Regions from separate parts of the Paenibacillus sp. FSL P4-0184 genome, predicted to be linked through region 1. Evidence: riboswitches for the same ligand, from Rfam matches in the RefSeq annotation. Region 1 holds a riboswitch; the other holds the start of a gene.
The links. Region 1 has a riboswitch for cyclic di-AMP ahead of MKY52_RS14030 (TrkH family potassium uptake protein). Riboswitches for the same ligand answer to the same signal wherever they lie in the genome.
Positions count from the first base shown of each region.

Region 2: linked by a shared signal. The riboswitch ahead of MKY52_RS08970 (3D domain-containing protein) and the one ahead of MKY52_RS14030 (TrkH family potassium uptake protein) in region 1 are both predicted to bind cyclic di-AMP.

Region 1 is NZ_JBBORN010000001.1:3,198,868-3,207,600, forward strand. Features, by position in the region: gene MKY52_RS14010 (YqzM family protein) at 63-218, opposite strand; gene trxA (thioredoxin) at 578-895, shown strand; gene uvrC (excinuclease ABC subunit UvrC) at 1,017-2,969, shown strand; gene MKY52_RS14025 (CPBP family intramembrane glutamic endopeptidase) at 3,076-4,761, opposite strand; cyclic di-AMP (ydaO/yuaA leader) riboswitch at 5,076-5,257, shown strand; gene MKY52_RS14030 (TrkH family potassium uptake protein) at 5,392-6,687, shown strand; gene MKY52_RS14035 (potassium channel family protein) at 6,701-7,369, shown strand; gene MKY52_RS14040 (LysR family transcriptional regulator) at 7,442-8,344, opposite strand.
Region 2 is NZ_JBBORN010000001.1:2,082,549-2,091,281, reverse strand. Features, by position in the region: gene yabA (DNA replication initiation control protein YabA) at 1-45, shown strand, start outside; gene MKY52_RS08995 (tRNA1(Val) (adenine(37)-N6)-methyltransferase) at 122-895, shown strand; gene rsmI (16S rRNA (cytidine(1402)-2'-O)-methyltransferase) at 892-1,806, shown strand; gene MKY52_RS08985 (AbrB/MazE/SpoVT family DNA-binding domain-containing protein) at 2,131-2,385, opposite strand; gene MKY52_RS08980 (HD domain-containing protein) at 2,690-3,967, shown strand; gene MKY52_RS08975 (TatD family hydrolase) at 4,079-4,849, shown strand; cyclic di-AMP (ydaO/yuaA leader) riboswitch at 5,047-5,276, shown strand; gene MKY52_RS08970 (3D domain-containing protein) at 5,558-6,721, shown strand; gene rnmV (ribonuclease M5) at 6,898-7,449, shown strand; gene rsmA (16S rRNA (adenine(1518)-N(6)/adenine(1519)-N(6))-dimethyltransferase RsmA) at 7,446-8,330, shown strand; gene yabG (sporulation peptidase YabG) at 8,402-8,733, shown strand, end outside.

The DNA.
Region 1 (8,733 bases):
CCGCCCCCTAAGTAGCATTCACTACTTTTGAGACGGCCTCTGTTTATATTGCGATGATTCCCTTACTCCGAAATGAACTTAATGATAACCATGCCGAAAAAGACAACGGTCATAAATGCAGTCATTCCGAAAAATCCATTCATTAAATCGCCTAGATCATTGCGGGGTTCTTCGTTGATATGTTCTCGTGGGTCCCGTGCTTGCGCGTTGACATCCATAGCTTCTGCCTCCTTACAGGGACAATGCCTGTATTGTTAAGAATGCAAATTGAGTTGACCATTATGAAATAAGTCATTGACATTTAATGCGCTTTCTTAGAGTATACCGAAAGGCTGGGGAGATTGTAAAGAAAAGAGTAACGTAAATAAAATTAGTTTGAGAGCAATATAATTGTATGTGATATATAACATATCCCTTAAAGATATGTTATACTGGAATTGTGTCGGTAAGTGGTAATTTGGTTATCATATTACATGAAACAATTTATTAACTTATATTTTCGGAGCAGCTTCCATAAACTAAGCTTTGGTTTAGAGTGGAGTAATGTTTCGTAAAACTTTAGAGGAGGAACAATATCATGGCTATCGTGAACGTGTCTGACCAAACCTTCAGTAACGAAGTGGAAGGTCAAGGTACTGTAGTAGTAGACTTCTGGGCTCCTTGGTGTGGTCCTTGTAAGATGATTGCTCCAATCTTGGACGAATTGTCCGCAGAACTGGGAGACAGCGTGAAGATTGCAAAATTGAATGTGGATGAGAATCCGGAAACGGCTTCCCGTTTTGGCGTGATGAGTATCCCAACCCTGATCTTCTTCAAAGACGGTCAACCGGTAGATAAAGTTGTGGGATTGAACTCCAAAGAATCCCTGAAAAATATCGTAGCTAAACATCAATAATTGTTAAATGCTACTGTTCGGGCCTCGGCCCTGCCGCTCAGCGCCTTCGGTTCATTCCGGAGGCGTTTTGTGTGCTGAATGCCAATTAATTATGGGTCCAATTTAGCTGGAGGGGATCATTTTGGACAATATCCGCAACAAACTGGCTCTATTACCCGACCTGCCCGGGTGCTATCTGATGAAGAATGAAGAAGGCACCATTATTTATGTGGGTAAGGCGAAGGTGCTTAAGAACCGGGTTCGCTCTTATTTTACAGGCAGTCATAATGGTAAAACTCAGCGGCTTGTCGCTAACATTGCTGATTTCGAATATATTGTTACGTCCAGTAACATGGAAGCGCTCATTCTCGAGTGCAATCTGATTAAGAAGCATATGCCGCGTTATAACGTACTTCTGAAGGACGATAAGACATTTCCTTATATCAAAATAACGAATGAAACTCACCCTCGGCTTGAAGTCACACGCCGGGTGATTAAAGATAAAGCAAAATATTTCGGCCCTTATCCTAATGGTTATGCTGCACAGCAAACGAAAAAGCTCCTCGATCGTATGTATCCGCTCCGTAAATGTGGCGTAATGCCAAAGGAAGTCTGTCTTTACTATCACATGGGCCAATGCTTGGCGCCGTGTGAGAAGGAAGTGCAGAAATCCGAGTATGAGCAGATTACGCAAGATATCGCTGCTTTTCTGAGCGGAGGTCATGATGCGGTTAAGAAGGATCTACAGCAGAAGATGCAGGAAGCTGCTGAGGAATTATATTTTGAACGGGCGAAGGAACTGCGGGATCAGATTATCCATATTGATGCATTGATGGAGAAACAAAAGATTAACACCACAGATACTAAGGATCGTGACGTATTTGGTTATGCGGTAGACAAGGGATGGATGTGTGTACAGATTCTGTACATGAGACAAGGGAAGATGATTCAGCGCCACTCCTCTGTCTTTCCGTTCTATGGGGAAGCCTACAGTGACTTTATGTCTTATGTGACGCAGTATTACAGTGATAATCCTGCTCTGCCGCAGGAGATTCTTCTGCCGGATGTGCTTGACGAGGAAGCAGTGGTTGATAAAGAAGCTAAACCGGCGATTGTCATTGCTGCTCCAGCCGAAGAAGATCTACAAAAGGGGGAAGATACCCCCGAATCGCCTGAAGAAGTTGAGGCCCGTGAAATGGCCGCTGCGGAAGCATCAGCAGCAGGTGTCGTTGATGCTGCAGGTGGCGCCTCTATTCTACAGGAGTGGCTCGGCACCAAAGTGCTAGTGCCACAGCGTGGCCTCAAGAAGCAGATGGTCGGTATGGCCTGCCAAAATGCTACAGTCGCAATCGACGAGAAGTTCCGGCTTATTGAACGAGATGAAGTACGTACCTCTGGTGCTGCAATGAGCTTAGGCGAGAGCTTGGGGCTCGAACGCTTAAGCCGGATCGAGGCGTTCGATAACTCGAATATTCAAGGGACTAATCCGGTTTCTGCGATGGTTGTCTTCATTGATGGCAAGCCTGCACGAAAAGAGTATCGTAAATATAAGGTTCGTACGGTGGTGGGTGCGGATGATTATGGAACGATGCGCGAGGTCATCCGGCGGCGGTATGAACGGGTGCTGAAAGAAAACCTGCCGATACCAGATCTTATCGTAGTCGATGGTGGTAAAGGGCAGATATCCTCAGCTATTGATATTCTGGAGAACGAGCTGGGGTTATTCATTCCGGTCTGTGGTCTCGTCAAGGATGATAAGCATAAGACGGCTCAGCTTTTGGTTGGAGATCCGCCAGAACCTGTCGCTTTGGCTCGGGATAGTCAGGAATTTTATCTGTTGCAACGGATTCAGGATGAGGTGCATAGATTCGCCATCACCTTCCACCGTGAACAACGTGGGAAGTCCATGGTTACTTCTAAACTGGACTCCATACCAGGTATAGGCGAGAAGCGGCGCAAGGCGCTGCTTAAGCATTTCGGATCGCTAAAGAAAATTAAAGAGGCCTCCATAGAGGATTTTAAATCACTTTCTATTGGCGAAAAGCTGGCTAGTCAAATTCTTGAGGCGCTCAAGGATGAAGAGCCAGCGACATAGGCATTCGAAATACTGGAATGATGTATACGTAAATATAAAAAAGGTGTCACAGCAGTTTTCTGCTGTGACACCTTTTTTTATTATAGGTTATCCACCCATTACTTCTTTAAATTACAGATGTAGGTTCAACCGGCTTAGGTTCTGATTTTTGCGGTGGATTAAACCGATAGACGATGTAGGCAACTATGAACGGCATGATAATCGCGAAGATACCAGCCCCTACATTCACGCTTTCCTTCATAAAGATCAGCGTAGCGCCCATCAGAATGCTGTCAAACACGACGTGACTGAACATGACGGCAATAAAGCCGTAACGAAGGAAAATATAGCTAAAAAGCAAACCGATCACCGTCAGCTCAATAGGACGGGAACTGATGGGATAGATCGGATACAGCGTATGGCCAAACGCCCAAACCAGCGTGGTGATCAGGCAAGCAATGAACGTGCTACGGAATACTTTTTTCAACATAGGAATTCCGAAAAAACGATAAATAGCTTCCTCGGATAAACCAGCGAGCCATGCAACGATGGGCAGCAGCCAAGCATATCTCATGTTGTAAGGAGATTGAGTAGCGTCAGTAGTGGACCAGTTCTGCAAGGTAAATGATAATACGATGAACATAAGAGTCTGCACCCCTAGCAGCACGAATGCCCAGACGTATCCAGCGCGGATACTATCCAAAACATATTTTCCATAGCCAGGCTCTTTAGCACGAGGCCATGGGTTCATCCCCTCTTCTTTTTTCCATAGGCCGTCCCCTCCAACTAAAGAAAAATAGAGCAGGGAGGACATTAGGAGGCTATATAAGGCATAAATGATGAACATAATGATGGAAGTTATCTGAGCCTCGAGTCCTTCGCTTGAGGATTCAGGGAGCATATTATAGGTGCTGATCATCATGATTACAAAATAAGCTGAGCTTAGGAATATTCCACGCTTAAAGGAGGTATGTTCTCTTCTAAGTATGCTGTAGATGAGTGCCAGAATTCCTAAAGCTAAAGTAGGCAAACCGTAGCCGAATAAAGTAAACTTTTCCGCGAGAGAGGTCTGGTCCTTTACATAGGAGGTATGCCAGGATGGAGCGGTGAATCCTGCTTTAAAGCTGGATACCTGTTCGCCAGTGAAATCGAAATAATAGTGTAGTAAGGATTCGCCGATCTGAACGGAACGATCTGTATACACGAGCCCGTAATTTCCCGTATTCGATTCAATTTGCAGCTTGGCGGGATTTACATCCCATTCCTGAAGCCAGGGACGGGCAAGATTTTCTTTTTGTGCAAGTGATAAGGTAGTACCCTTGTCCTCTTCTTTTGCACTGGTGGATACATTGTTTGGTAATCCGGTACCTGATCCTTCTGCACTTTGTTTGAAGGCGACAACTGCGCCAGTGTACATATTGAGGTCAACGGAGATCAGTGGCTCTTGTTCCTCTGAAGGACTAAGTGTTACACGAAAGATGTCAAAAGGATATCGTTGATCCAATTTCTTTTTTGTATAGTCCTCCAAAAGCTTCTCGCGGGACATATAACCATAAAAGGAAGAGTCCGTATCGTACAGTACATTCCACTGATCGGTTGGTGCTTTGGTGTAGTTCAGCTTTTGTTCTGCGAATGATATGGCTTTGTCGCTGGCTTCCGCCTTACTGATGACAGTAGTATCTTCCCCGGCAGGGCTATTTAGCACCGAGGGAGCAATCTGAAACATAATAAATAGAATAAGACCGATAATGCCCGAGATGATGAGCCTCTTGGAGAGGGCACGTTGCTGTAAGGGCTGGCCAACGGGATTCATGTAACGCCTCCTTGTAAACTGACAATGTTATGTTCCATTATAGTATTAGTGCCATGATAGTTACAAAAATCATCGTATATTCTTTTTATGGGTAATAGAGATATTATAGAATAGGTAACTGAATATATACCATGAATTTAAGGTGATTATTTCTTCATTTTTCATGAAAATCGATGCAATTGCAGGGAAAACACGGAAAAGTGATGAGAAAAGGCACTCCTAGTGGTACATCCTCTCCAAACCGCATTTTTCATATGAATCACCATTAATAGTGTCTTTGTGATTTATCGAAATAACATATATAATTTGTATGCAATTGTATATAGCCGAATTTCAGGTGAAAACGGGGGAACCATAAGAAGTAATGAAAAGATGATTATACGCCATAGGCGTTGTCTTTATTCATCAGGGGTGAATTTCGTTCTAGGAACGAATAGGGCAGCCTGCACAGTCCGAATCCGTCAGCTAACCTCGTAGGCTAATTTACTGCAGGAACCAAGGGTAGCATTGGTTTTCCAGTGCTTTTTTTGTTGGAATTCTTTAAATTTTGATAAGAGGGTGAGCGTAGTGGCTTCACAGTTTCGCAGGGTTTCTGAATCAAAGTTCCTGAAGCTCTCTCCGCCTCAGATTATGGTGCTTGGTTTTGCATCGATCATTCTGATTGGAGCCTTGCTGCTAATGCTTCCCATTTCGAGTACCAGCGGGAATGATGTTAGTTTTATTGATGCGTTGTTTACTGCAACATCGGCCACCTGTGTGACAGGACTTGTGGTGCTGGACACCGGGACGACATTCACCATTTTTGGGAAAACCGTAATTATGGTGCTTATCCAGGTGGGCGGCTTAGGGTTTATGACAATGGCGACCTTATTTGCCATGATGATGAAACGCAAAATTTCCTTGCGGGACAGACTGATCCTTCAGGAAGCAATGAACCAAGGCTCTATGGAGGGGATTGTTCGACTGATCCGGAGAGTACTTATTTATTCCTTGGTCATCGAAGGCTGTGCAGCGGTGCTTCTGTCCATACGCTGGGCGTTTGATATGCCACTTGGAAAGGCCATTTATTTTGGAATATTTCATGCGGTGTCTATGTTTAATAATGCTGGATTTGATATTTTCGGGGATTTCCGGAGTTTAACCGATTATGTATATGACCCGCTAGTGAACATCGTGGTGATGTTTCTGATTGTCTCTGGCGGTATTGGTTTTATTGTCATGTCGGATCTGGTGGAGTTTCGTGTCAAACGTAAATTATCTTTGCATAGCAAAGTTGTACTCTCCACCACTGCAGGGCTTATTCTTATCGGCGCTTTGGTTATTTTTATATTTGAATTTACGAATCAGCGCACACTGGGGAATTTAAATTTCGGCGGCAAAATATTATCGGCATTCTTTCAGTCCGTATCGCCCCGAACCGCTGGCGCCAACACGGTGGATATTGCCGGATTGCGGCAAGCCTCACAGTTCTTTATGGTTATTCTTATGTTTATTGGTGCATCTCCTGGATCAACAGGTGGCGGGGTCAAGACTACAACCTTTACGATTATGATTGGTGCAGTAATCGCGATGCTGCGCGGACGTGAAGATGTTGTACTGTTCCGTTATCGATTGGCGCAAGAGCGTATCTATAAAGCGTTGACGCTAACATTACTCGCTTTGCTATTGGTCCTCACGGTGTCGATGTTACTGTCCACAACAGAGGATAGTAATTTCTTAGCGATATTATTTGAGACGACCTCAGCTTTTGCCACAGTGGGACTAACCATGGGGCTGACACCTGAACTGTCTGTCTTCGGCAAGATTCTGATCTGTCTGACCATGTTTGCAGGTCGGCTAGGTCCATTAACATTAGTGTATGCGCTTGGACCTAAACAGGGTAAACCATTGTATAAGCACCCAGAAGGTAAAATAATTATTGGATAGGAGTTAATCCGAAATGAAAGCACAGCAATTTGTAGTAATCGGTTTAGGCCGCTTTGGCTCAAGCCTTGCACTTGAGCTGATGGAAATGGGCTACGAGGTGCTCGGCATTGATCACCATGAGGAGCGTGTGGAGGAAATGAGCGATCATCTGACGCATGCGGTAGTGGCTGATGCTACAGATGAAGGAATTATGCGCTCGCTCGGCGTACGGAACTTTGACTGTGGGATTGTAGCGATTGGCGACAATATGGAACGAAGTATTCTGGCGGCGATTTTGTTAAAAGAGATTGGAGTCAAGCAAGTGGTAGCCAAGGCGATCTCGATCCTTCATGGTCGTGCGTTGTCCAGGCTGGGCGTGGACCGGGTTATTTTTCCGGAGCGGGATATGGGCATTCGTGTGGCACATCAGCTCGTGACACCCAATTTGCTGGATTATATTGAACTGTCCAAGGATTATAAAATTGTCGAGCTAACCGTTCCGTCTTGCATGAACGGGAAAAGCTTGTCAGATTTAAATACAAGAGCGAAATATGGCTGCAGTATTGTTGCCCTGAACCGGGAAAGTGGAATTATAGTGGCTCCAACGGCACATGATCATTTGAGTGAGGGCGACGTTATGGTACTCATTGGTTCTAATGAAAGTATTGATCGATTTGAGGATGAAGTTGTAAACCAAGATTAAATAGATAAGCCCTCCGTCCTTTACATGGGACGGGGGGCTTTTTTTAATTAAGGTTGCACTCAGAGGTATGTACTATTTCTCTCGTTCCGTCAGAAACATCTCTTCTGTGACCTGCACGAGGCTGCGGGCCGCTGTGCTCAGGCTCCCATCGTCACGGTAAATCAGACAGGTAGTTCGCTGAGTCTGCTCCAGCTCTTTAATATGCAGAGAGACCAGCCCACCGCCGTTTAACAGCTGCGGACGCAGATAAGACTTGGGCAGTAACGCTGCCACATTGACTGTCGGCAGCAGCCGCACGATGGCTTCGAAGGAGTCAATCTCCATCCGAACGTCTGGATCAATTCCACAGCGCTGGAACAGATCATCTGTTAGACGTCGGTACCAGGTGCCTTTGGAGAACAGGATCATAGGCAGTCGGGACAGATCATCCATGGTTAGCTTGGTAGATTGATTCAGAGGATGATGCTCAGAAACAACCAGTCGAAGCTGATCCTCAAACAGAGAAATACAGCGCAGTCCAGGTTCTTGAATAGAGGAAGCGATCAGACCTATATCTGACTTTCCTTCACTGACAGAGGAGACAATTTCATGTGTTCGGCCTGTGATTAGCTTCAGCTCCGCAGTTGGGTATTTCTCCATATATGCGTTAACTAGTGGAGGCAGAGTGGTCTGCAGTGAGGTAAGTGACGCCCCTAAGGTGACGAGCTTAGGCTCGCCTTCTTTGTATTTTGACAAAGCCTCCAGAAATTTAGAGCGCTGCTGCCGTTGTTCAAGTGCGTAGGAATAAGTAAGACGCCCAACCTCGGTTAACTCCAGACGCTTGCCATAACGATTAAATAGCGCGACACCCAGCCGTTCTTCCAGCTTGGAGATTTTACGAGATAGGGCAGGTTGGGACAGATTGAGCTGGCGGGAGGCCCGATTCAAGCTGGAGTGCTCCACAACCGCTGCAAAAACATCTAAATCGTCAAACATATTTATGTTCCTCTCGTAGTGCAATCTATAAACAGTAGTGACGAAATTCATAGCCATGAAGACAATACTTCTTGCTCCATAAGGAAATAAAAGATTTGTCGGAAAATGTTGTTTCTCTAAATGAGAATTATTATCATATAAAATCTATTCTTATGCGTTTATTGTATAACGTTTAATAATTAGATTGCAATTCCCTTATAAGGGAAAAAGGAGTAACATGAAAAGTGACACAAGATATTCACATTTTGTGAAAAAGAAAACAAAGTCCGGGAAACCAAGGATAGCGGTAAATATAGACGTTTTGTCATGACATATTCTACGTTATCCTGTGTCAAATGTAGTTCCGGCGGTGAATACACAATAATGAAAACGCTGTTTTAATCGGAAAG
Region 2 (8,733 bases), 1.1 Mb from region 1:
ACGGAAGGTGATTGTCTGTTCTGTCTTTCTTTTCTTAATAAATGAGGATATCCAGCCGTAGGAGATTGATCCTACGGTTTTTTTTGAATTTAGCTCAACAAAACATTTAGGAGATTACTACATGACAAATTCTTTTAACGATATATCTGTTCCTTTGTTGCCGACGGAGCGGGTGGATGATTTATTAACGCATGACTTGCGAATTATTCAAAGTGACGAAGTATTTAGCTTTTCTATGGATGCTGTACTGCTTGCGCGTTTCGCCAGCGTTCCGCCTCGTGGGAGAGTCCTGGATCTTTGTACTGGAAATGGTGTAATTCCTATTTTGATGACGACCCGAACTAAAGCTTCTATAGAAGGGATTGAAATTCAACCCCGTTTAGCGGATATGGCTCGGCGTAGCGTGGCTCTAAATGGGCTACAGGATCAGGTTGTGATCCATGAAGGCGATTTACGTGAGTTATATAAAGTTGCAGGGCATGGCGTATATGATGCAATAACAGTCAATCCTCCTTATATGCCGCTTAACGGCAGTGACCTCAAGCTGAACACTCATCAGGCCATGGCTCGTCATGAAATCGGGTGTACGCTGGAGGAGGTCATTCAAGCCTGTGTGAGACTGGTTCGCACCGGTGGAAAGGTAAGTATGGTTCACAAGCCACAACGATTGGTCGATATTATTAGTCTTATGAGAAAATATAGGCTCGAGCCTAAGATTATTCGCTTTGTACATCCACGTGCGCATCTGGAAGCTAATATGGTATTAATTGAAGCGATACGTGATGGTAAGCCGGAGGTTCGTTTACATCCACCACTCATTGTATATAATGAGGACAATCAATACTGTCCAGAAATTATGGACATCTACTATGGTGCTAAAGAGGGTAAATCATGACGATATCATGCCAAAGCAGTTTTCAGAACAATAACAATACACATAAGCAGGAATCAACCGGTTCACTCTTTTTGGTGGCAACACCCATCGGTAATTTAGAGGATATGACTTATCGTGCTGTCCGCACATTGCAGGAATGCGATATTATTGCAGCTGAGGATACAAGACAAACTCGGAAATTGTTGAGCCATTTTGAAATTACACCCTCTATGCTGTTCAGTTATCATGAGCATAATAAGGCTGCCAGTGGACCTGAACTTATCCGCTATATAATAGAAGGAAAAAATTTGGCACTCGTCAGCGATGCCGGTTTACCAGCCATTTCCGACCCTGGTGCAGACCTTGTAGCCCTTGCCATAAGTCACGGTATACCAGTAATTCCTATACCCGGAGCTAACGCAGCTTTGTCAGCATTAATTGCCTCCGGTCTGCCTACGACTACTTTCACTTTTATCGGCTTCTTACCTCGAGAACGTAAAGATATCCGTGCGGTATTAAGTCCACTTCGTTCGGCGCAAGGGACTATACTGTTCTACGAATCTCCACATCGCGTGGTGAAGACACTGGCTCATCTCCATGAAGCATTTGGCAATCGACGAATTGTGCTTGCTCGTGAACTGACGAAGAGATATGAGGAGTTTCTTCGTGGGACGATCGAGGAATGTATGGATTGGCTCGCTGAACATCCACCGCTTGGTGAGTATGTTATCGTCGTTGAAGGCGAGAGCAAGGAAGATGCAGAAATGGCGGAATCGGCTTGGTGGCGCCAGTTAAGTATTGAAGAACATGTTGCTCATTACGAAGCAGCAGATATGCCGCGTAAAGAAGCTATGAAAAAAGCAGCCTCTGATCGTGGTGTGTCAAAGCGGGATATTTATAACGCACTTCTGGATAAAGCGGAGCAGCAATAAGTGTCATTGACGGATTCTAATTCTAAGAGGTTAACCAGGTACGGAGGGGTATTACGAAGCTGACGAGATTCTAGCCTGAAGGTGGTTCCCAAAAGGAAGCCCAAGATATACCAGATCATGGTAAAACTCGTTTTACTTCATGCTCTCACCGCATTACCCATCATTATTAGGTGTCATGGGGGAGTAAATCCTTATAGACACCTTTTGGGGCGGGAAACACAGGTGATTGCAGAAAAAAAATACCTCCCGTGGTCACGGGAGGTCAAGGAGATATGAAAAGGTTAGAATTAACAATTTGATTAGTTCTATTATATACTATTTATTTTAGTTTGTCACAGGGGTAGGGATAGTAGAAATGCATTCATGACAAACTATTTTTCCTTTGAAGTAAGTTACGTTCTCAGCGTTGCCGCAGAAAATGCAGGCAGGCTCATATTTCTTAAGCATAATGCGCTCACCATCAACGTAAATTTCAAGTGCATCTTTTTCACCAATGCCAAGAGTACGGCGCAATTCAATGGGAATAACTACCCGTCCAAGTTCGTCTACTTTTCTTACAATTCCTGTTGATTTCATCATAACAATCGTTACTCCTCTCAATGTTCCAAAAACGTCATTATTCGACATTGTTCACTGTTTTATGATATTTATAATACCAACGATTCCCAAAACAGTCAACCTTTTTTCATCTGTTAAATAAGTGCTTTTTCACGAAAACTTTGAATTCCCTATAACAATCACGAATTCTAAAAAAAGTGAAAAAATAAACTTTGTCGATTTACCAAGACTAAAAACGTCACTATTCGACAAAGTACGACATAATTACTTATTATATACTTATATTGGTTAAAATCATATTAAATTTAATAAAGGAGTTGATCTCATGAAGCAGCCGCTCACAGAAGAAAAGGTTTTCAAAGATCCGGTTCACAATTATATCCACGTGCAGGATACTATTATTTGGCGACTAATAAATACAAAGGAATTTCAGCGTTTACGCCGAATTCGCCAGCTGGGTACCTCGTATCTTACTTTTCATGGCGCAGAGCATAGTCGGTTTTCTCATTCCCTAGGGGTGTACGAAATTACACGTAGAATTATTTCGCAATTTGAACGAAGCGGGTATAAGGATTGGATTCCTGAAGAAAGTCTGCTCACCTTGTGTGCGGCCTTGCTGCATGATCTCGGACATGGTCCATTTTCCCATTCTATAGAAGAAGCTTTTGAAATGAATCATGAGGATTGGACTTGTCGAATTATTCTGGAGGACACAGAGATTACTGAGATCTTGCGTGATGTGGAGGAGGATTTTCCTCGTAAAGTAGCCTCTGTAATCGCTAAAACTTATGAGCATGAAATTGTTGTAAATCTGGTTTCCAGTCCGCTAGATGCTGATCGCATGGATTATTTGCTGCGTGATGCGTACTATACAGGTGTAAACTATGGAACGATCGACATTGATCGGATTTTAAGAATGCTGCGTCCTTATAATGGTCGAATTGTTGTAAAAGAATCGGGAATGCATGCCATTGAAGATTATTTAATGTCGCGTTATCAAATGTACTGGCAAGTCTATTTTCATCCGGTGACACGTAGCTCAGAGATTATTTTGCGACAAATTTTCCGTAGAGCCAAGGAGCTTTTCCAAGAGGGGTACAATTTTAGTTTCATGATTAATCCGCTGGAGGATTTGTTCCGTGGTGAGGTGACAGTGAAGCAATATTTAATGCTAGATGAAGCACTGGTACAGACGGCTTTTATGCAGTGGACGCTTGAGAAAGATGAGCTCCTAAGTGACTTGTGTACCCGTTTTATTCATCGTAAACTGTATAAATATGTAGAGGTGGAGAATCTCGATACAGATATGATTACTGAAATTCGCAGCAGTTTTGCGGCAGCCGGACTTCACCCAGAATATGATTTGGAGATTGATTTTCCGACAGATCTGCCCTATGATGTGTTCCGTCCGGGAGAAGCTTTTGACAATAAACAAATTCTGCTGCTTGATCGGCATGATCATCTGCGGGAAATTTCAGAGGTGTCGGATATTGTGCGTTCTATTAGCGGCATTCACCGTGGAAGATATCATCTTTATTTTCCTCAGGATAAGTTGAGAAATACTCGATTGCCTGGTTCTATTGCAGAGATTTTTGCAAAATAATACAAGAAAATATGGGATTTTTGACAAGAAGAGTAGAAATATAAGATATAACGGATAGCTTGAAACTTATATTGTCTTATATTTAAAAAAGAACAAGGAGTGAGGGTTAAAATGTTTCTGTTTGACACACATACGCATCTGGATGCACCTCAATTCGACGAGGATCGCGAAGAAGTTATCGCTCGTGCTGTAGAAGCAGGAGTTAGCAAGATGATTAATATCGGATTTAATCGGGAGACGATTCCCTCAACGATGAAGCTGGCGGAATCTTATGATTATATTTATGCGGCAGTGGGTTGGCATCCTCAGGATGCGATTGATATGAAAGAAGGAGATCTCGATTGGATTGCTTCTCTATGCAGTCATAAAAAAGTAGTGGCTATTGGTGAAATCGGACTGGATTATTACTGGGATACTTCTCCCAAGGATGTGCAACATGAAGTTTTTCGCAAGCAAATTGGACTAGCCCGTGAACTAAATATGCCGATTTGTATTCATGATCGTGATGCCCATGAGGATGTTGTACGGATTTTACGGGAGGAAAAAGCAAATGAGGTTGGAGGCGTGATGCACTCGTTCTCAGGAAGCTGGGAAACAGCTAAAATGTGCTTGAATCTTGGTTTTCATTTATCCTTTGGAGGACCCATTACGTTCAAAAATGCAAGAGTGCCAAAAGAAGTGCTTGCGCAGACCCCACTAGACCGATTATTGATCGAAACCGATGCTCCATATTTGACTCCACACCCCTTCCGCGGGAAGCGAAATGTGAGCGCTCATGTGAAGCTTGTAGCAGAGGCAGCAGCTGAAATTAAAGGGTTAACATGGGAAGAATTGGCTAAAATAACGTATGCGAACGCACTGGAACGATTTGGGATTCAGTGAAAACGGGAGCAAAACAGGCGAAAAATAGAGAATGGCCGATATATTAAACTTTTTTAATATAAAAACGGCTGAATATTACAATATTTTAACCATATTTTTGCGTAAACGTGGTTGAATCGTCCTTTACAACATGCATCAAAACAGGATATCATCTTTTCAGTGATGTGAGCTGTGTTATAGTGACAGCCATTGATTCATGGATCGTCTCGCTGAGTCTCCGTATGGAGAACGGGGGAACCAATATTGACCTGCCGCATGCCTGTATTTTAAATACGGTTTAGACGTGCCGTAGGACAGTATTTGATTTCTTTACGTGGTCTTTGGGGTGAATTTAAGGGCAACCGCCATGAGCGGGTGACCTGAAATAGGGCGTCTCTCTTTCGTCCGAACCCGACAGCTAACCCCGTAAGCGCAAGTAAGAGAGGCAACCTCGTGCACAAGCATTCTCTATTCTGATATTGGAGAAGCCACGAAAGAGTCCTCAGTTGAACTCTTTTTAGGCTTTTTTATTTTTGAATAAATAGAATGTTGCCCACATACTGTTATATAACAGGGGTGGGAGTAGCTGTGCCGAGCAGGCGATCCATGAGCAGGAGACGCTAAGTTATTACGTGCGTGTCCTGTGACAATCTCAAATAGTTTCGTCAAAGGAATTCAGTCCTCATGATATACAATTGACGACGGGGCTATGTAAGGAGGATGGAGAGAATGGGCGTATTCCAACCAGAAGTATCCCATGATTCGCAGTCATCCAGCAGGTCTTTCGCATTACGGTGGGAGCAAGTAAATACTCGCGTACTTTTACTTGCAGGCGTGATTTCAGTCGCTATCGCGCTACTTATTCTGCTGTACGTACACGGTCAAAGTAACAAACAATTATTTTTAGTAATAGACGGGCAAACACAGACGCTTGAAACGCGAGAAGCGCTTCTTGGTGATGTGTTGGAGAAAGAGCAAATTTCGCTGCAGCCGCATGATGAACTATCTTTAGGACTGAGTGATGAAATAAAAGACGGTGACCGTGTCGTTATCAATCGTGCGCAGAAAATTAGTCTTACTGCGGATGGAGCAACAAAAACGTTATATACGACCGAAGACACAATTGGTAAAGCAATTGAGAAAATGGGCATTACCCTAGAAGGTCATGATAAGATTTTCCCTTCGTTAGACACCACCATTTCTGCAAACATGGAGGTTAAGATTGTTCGCATCAACAAACAGACTGTACAGCGATCAACTAACTTACCCTTCAGAGTCATCAAGACAGCAGACCCCTCCCTTACTGTGGGAACAGTTAGAGTGGCACAGGCAGGCAAACCAGGCGTCATGATTCAGCATATTGAAAAGATCTACCAAGACGGAGAACTGGCCTCTATGCGCATGATTGGTAAGGAAGTACAAACGGTAACGAAAGATAAGATTATTGCCGTTGGTACCAAAGCACTTCCTAAGCCGGCTGTAGCTAAGACTACAACAACTTCCAAATCAAACACCACTTCAAAAACGGCTAAGGTTAGCGCCAAGACTAATAACGTCACTAGCAAGGCTGGCGTAGACTTTGAGTACAAGAAGATGATTAAGAACGTCTCCATGACAGCTTATTCATCAGAAGAGCCAGGTATTGGTACCAAAACTGCCTCCGGAACACGCGTAACGGAAGGTCGTACAATTGCGGTAGACCCGAATGTAATCCCTATTGGCTGGTGGGTATATATCGAGGGGCTAGGATTCCGCCGAGCAGAAGATACTGGCGGTGCCATTAAAGGCAATAAAGTAGATGTCTATTACGATTCACTGAGCCATGTCCGTAATTTCGGTCGTAAATCGCGTACCGTTTATGTGATTGGACCTGTGAAGCCGGAGTTAAACTAGGCTGAAGCTTTTGCAAATTATTCTTTGATAAGCTATAGTGATGATAACCGTTAAGGAACGCCAGATGATCATTTCGTTGATCGCAGAGCAACCGCTCATCACTTATACATTCTTTAACCAAAAGAAGAGGAGCGAAACCTCTTCTTTTTTGCTTTTTTTGGAAGGAGTCAAGAGATATGATTAAGGAATTAATTGTCGTTGAAGGTAAGAGTGATACCGTCGCTGTTAAACGCGCTGTAGAAGCAGATACGATCGAAACAGGGGGCTCGGCTGTAGACCGGACCGTAATTGCGAAGATCGCGCTTGCTATGGAGCGTAGAGGAGTGATTATCCTTACTGACCCGGATCACGCGGGTGAACGAATTCGTAAGATTGTGTCCGCAAAGGTTCCGGGCTGTAAGCATGCCTTCATTCCGGAGAAGGACGCAACCCGCAAGGGAGATATTGGTGTGGAGAACGCTTCTCCAGAGGCGATTCGTCATGCGCTGCGGAATGTACATACCTCTTTTGAAGGTGCACCTGCTTTAATTGGACTTGATGATCTAATGGCCGCTGGAATGCTTGTACATCCTCGGGCAGCTGAAAGACGTATGGCACTTGGTAATTTGCTTGGAATCGGATATTGTAATGGCAAGCAGCTGTACAAGCGGCTGGCGATGTTTGGAATTACGCGGGAGGAATTTGCCGGAGCTCTCGCCCAAATTGATCAGGGGGGCATTACTTCATGAGTGGTAGAGAGGAAATTTCGACTCCAAAACGGACGAAAGAAATTATTCAACGTTATGGATTCAAGTTCAAGAAGAGCTTAGGACAGAATTTTTTGATTGATCAAAATATATTGGACAAGATTGTTGACGCTGCTGGGCTAGATAGTGAATCAGGGGCATTGGAAATCGGTCCTGGGATTGGTGCCCTGACGGAGCGTTTGGCGCTAACCGCCGGTGCGGTGACTGCTGTGGAGATCGACCGTAGGCTGATTCCTATTTTAAGGGACGTACTTTCCCCTTATCCGCATGTAAAGGTTCGTAATGATGATGTTCTGAATGTAAATCTGCAGGAGCTGTTCAAAGAAGATTTTGCATCCGTGAACAAGGTAAGTGTAGTTGCCAATCTGCCGTATTATGTAACTACTCCGATTCTGATGAAGCTGCTCGAAGAGAAGCTTCCGCTTGATAACATCGTTGTAATGATTCAGAAAGAGGTTGCGGAGCGTATGGCTGCTTCTCCGGGAGGAAAGGAATATGGGAGCCTTAGCATTGCCGTGCAGTACTACAGCGAGCCTGAGCTCGTCTGCATTGTGCCGCGTACGGTGTTCATTCCTCAACCTAATGTGGAGTCCGCTGTAATCCGTCTAAAGGTAAGAGAGCGTCCACCGGTAGAAGTTGAGAGTGAGAAGCACTTCTTTGAGGTAGTCCAAGCTTCTTTCACACAGCGTCGCAAGACGATTGCTAACAATCTCAAAGCTCGTTACTTCCCTGAAGAGGGACGTGAGCGTCTGGAGGCTTTACTCGCAGAAGCTGGTATTGAACCAACACGTCGTGGAGAAACGTTAAGTCTAGAAGAATACGCCCGATTGAGCGGTGTTCTGTTAGCTGCTGGAATTGAATAAGCTAAAAACATAGCTAGTTATGAACCAACTGAGGCCTTTGCCCATACGATGGGGTAGAGGTGGTGGTTGTAATGAATTTAGGAGACTTGGTCGTTCGTAAATCTTATGGCGGAGATTTGACTTTTCGTGTAGATCATATTGTGCAGGACAGAGCCGTCATTAAAGGCACAGATTTCCGTCTGTTGGCGGATTCTCCTCTGAATGACTTGGTTCAAGTGCCTCCTACCCGAATTACGGAACGAGGACAGCAGGCACAGATTAAAGCGAATGAATCACTGACACAGCTGCGGAAAGACCGACAGGAGCAAAGTCAGCGGAGCGGGAGCGCTCTATCAGAAGGAGCATGGGCTCCATCGCCCAAGGAAGCTGCTTATTTTGAAGTACCGGGGAAAGTACTGCATCT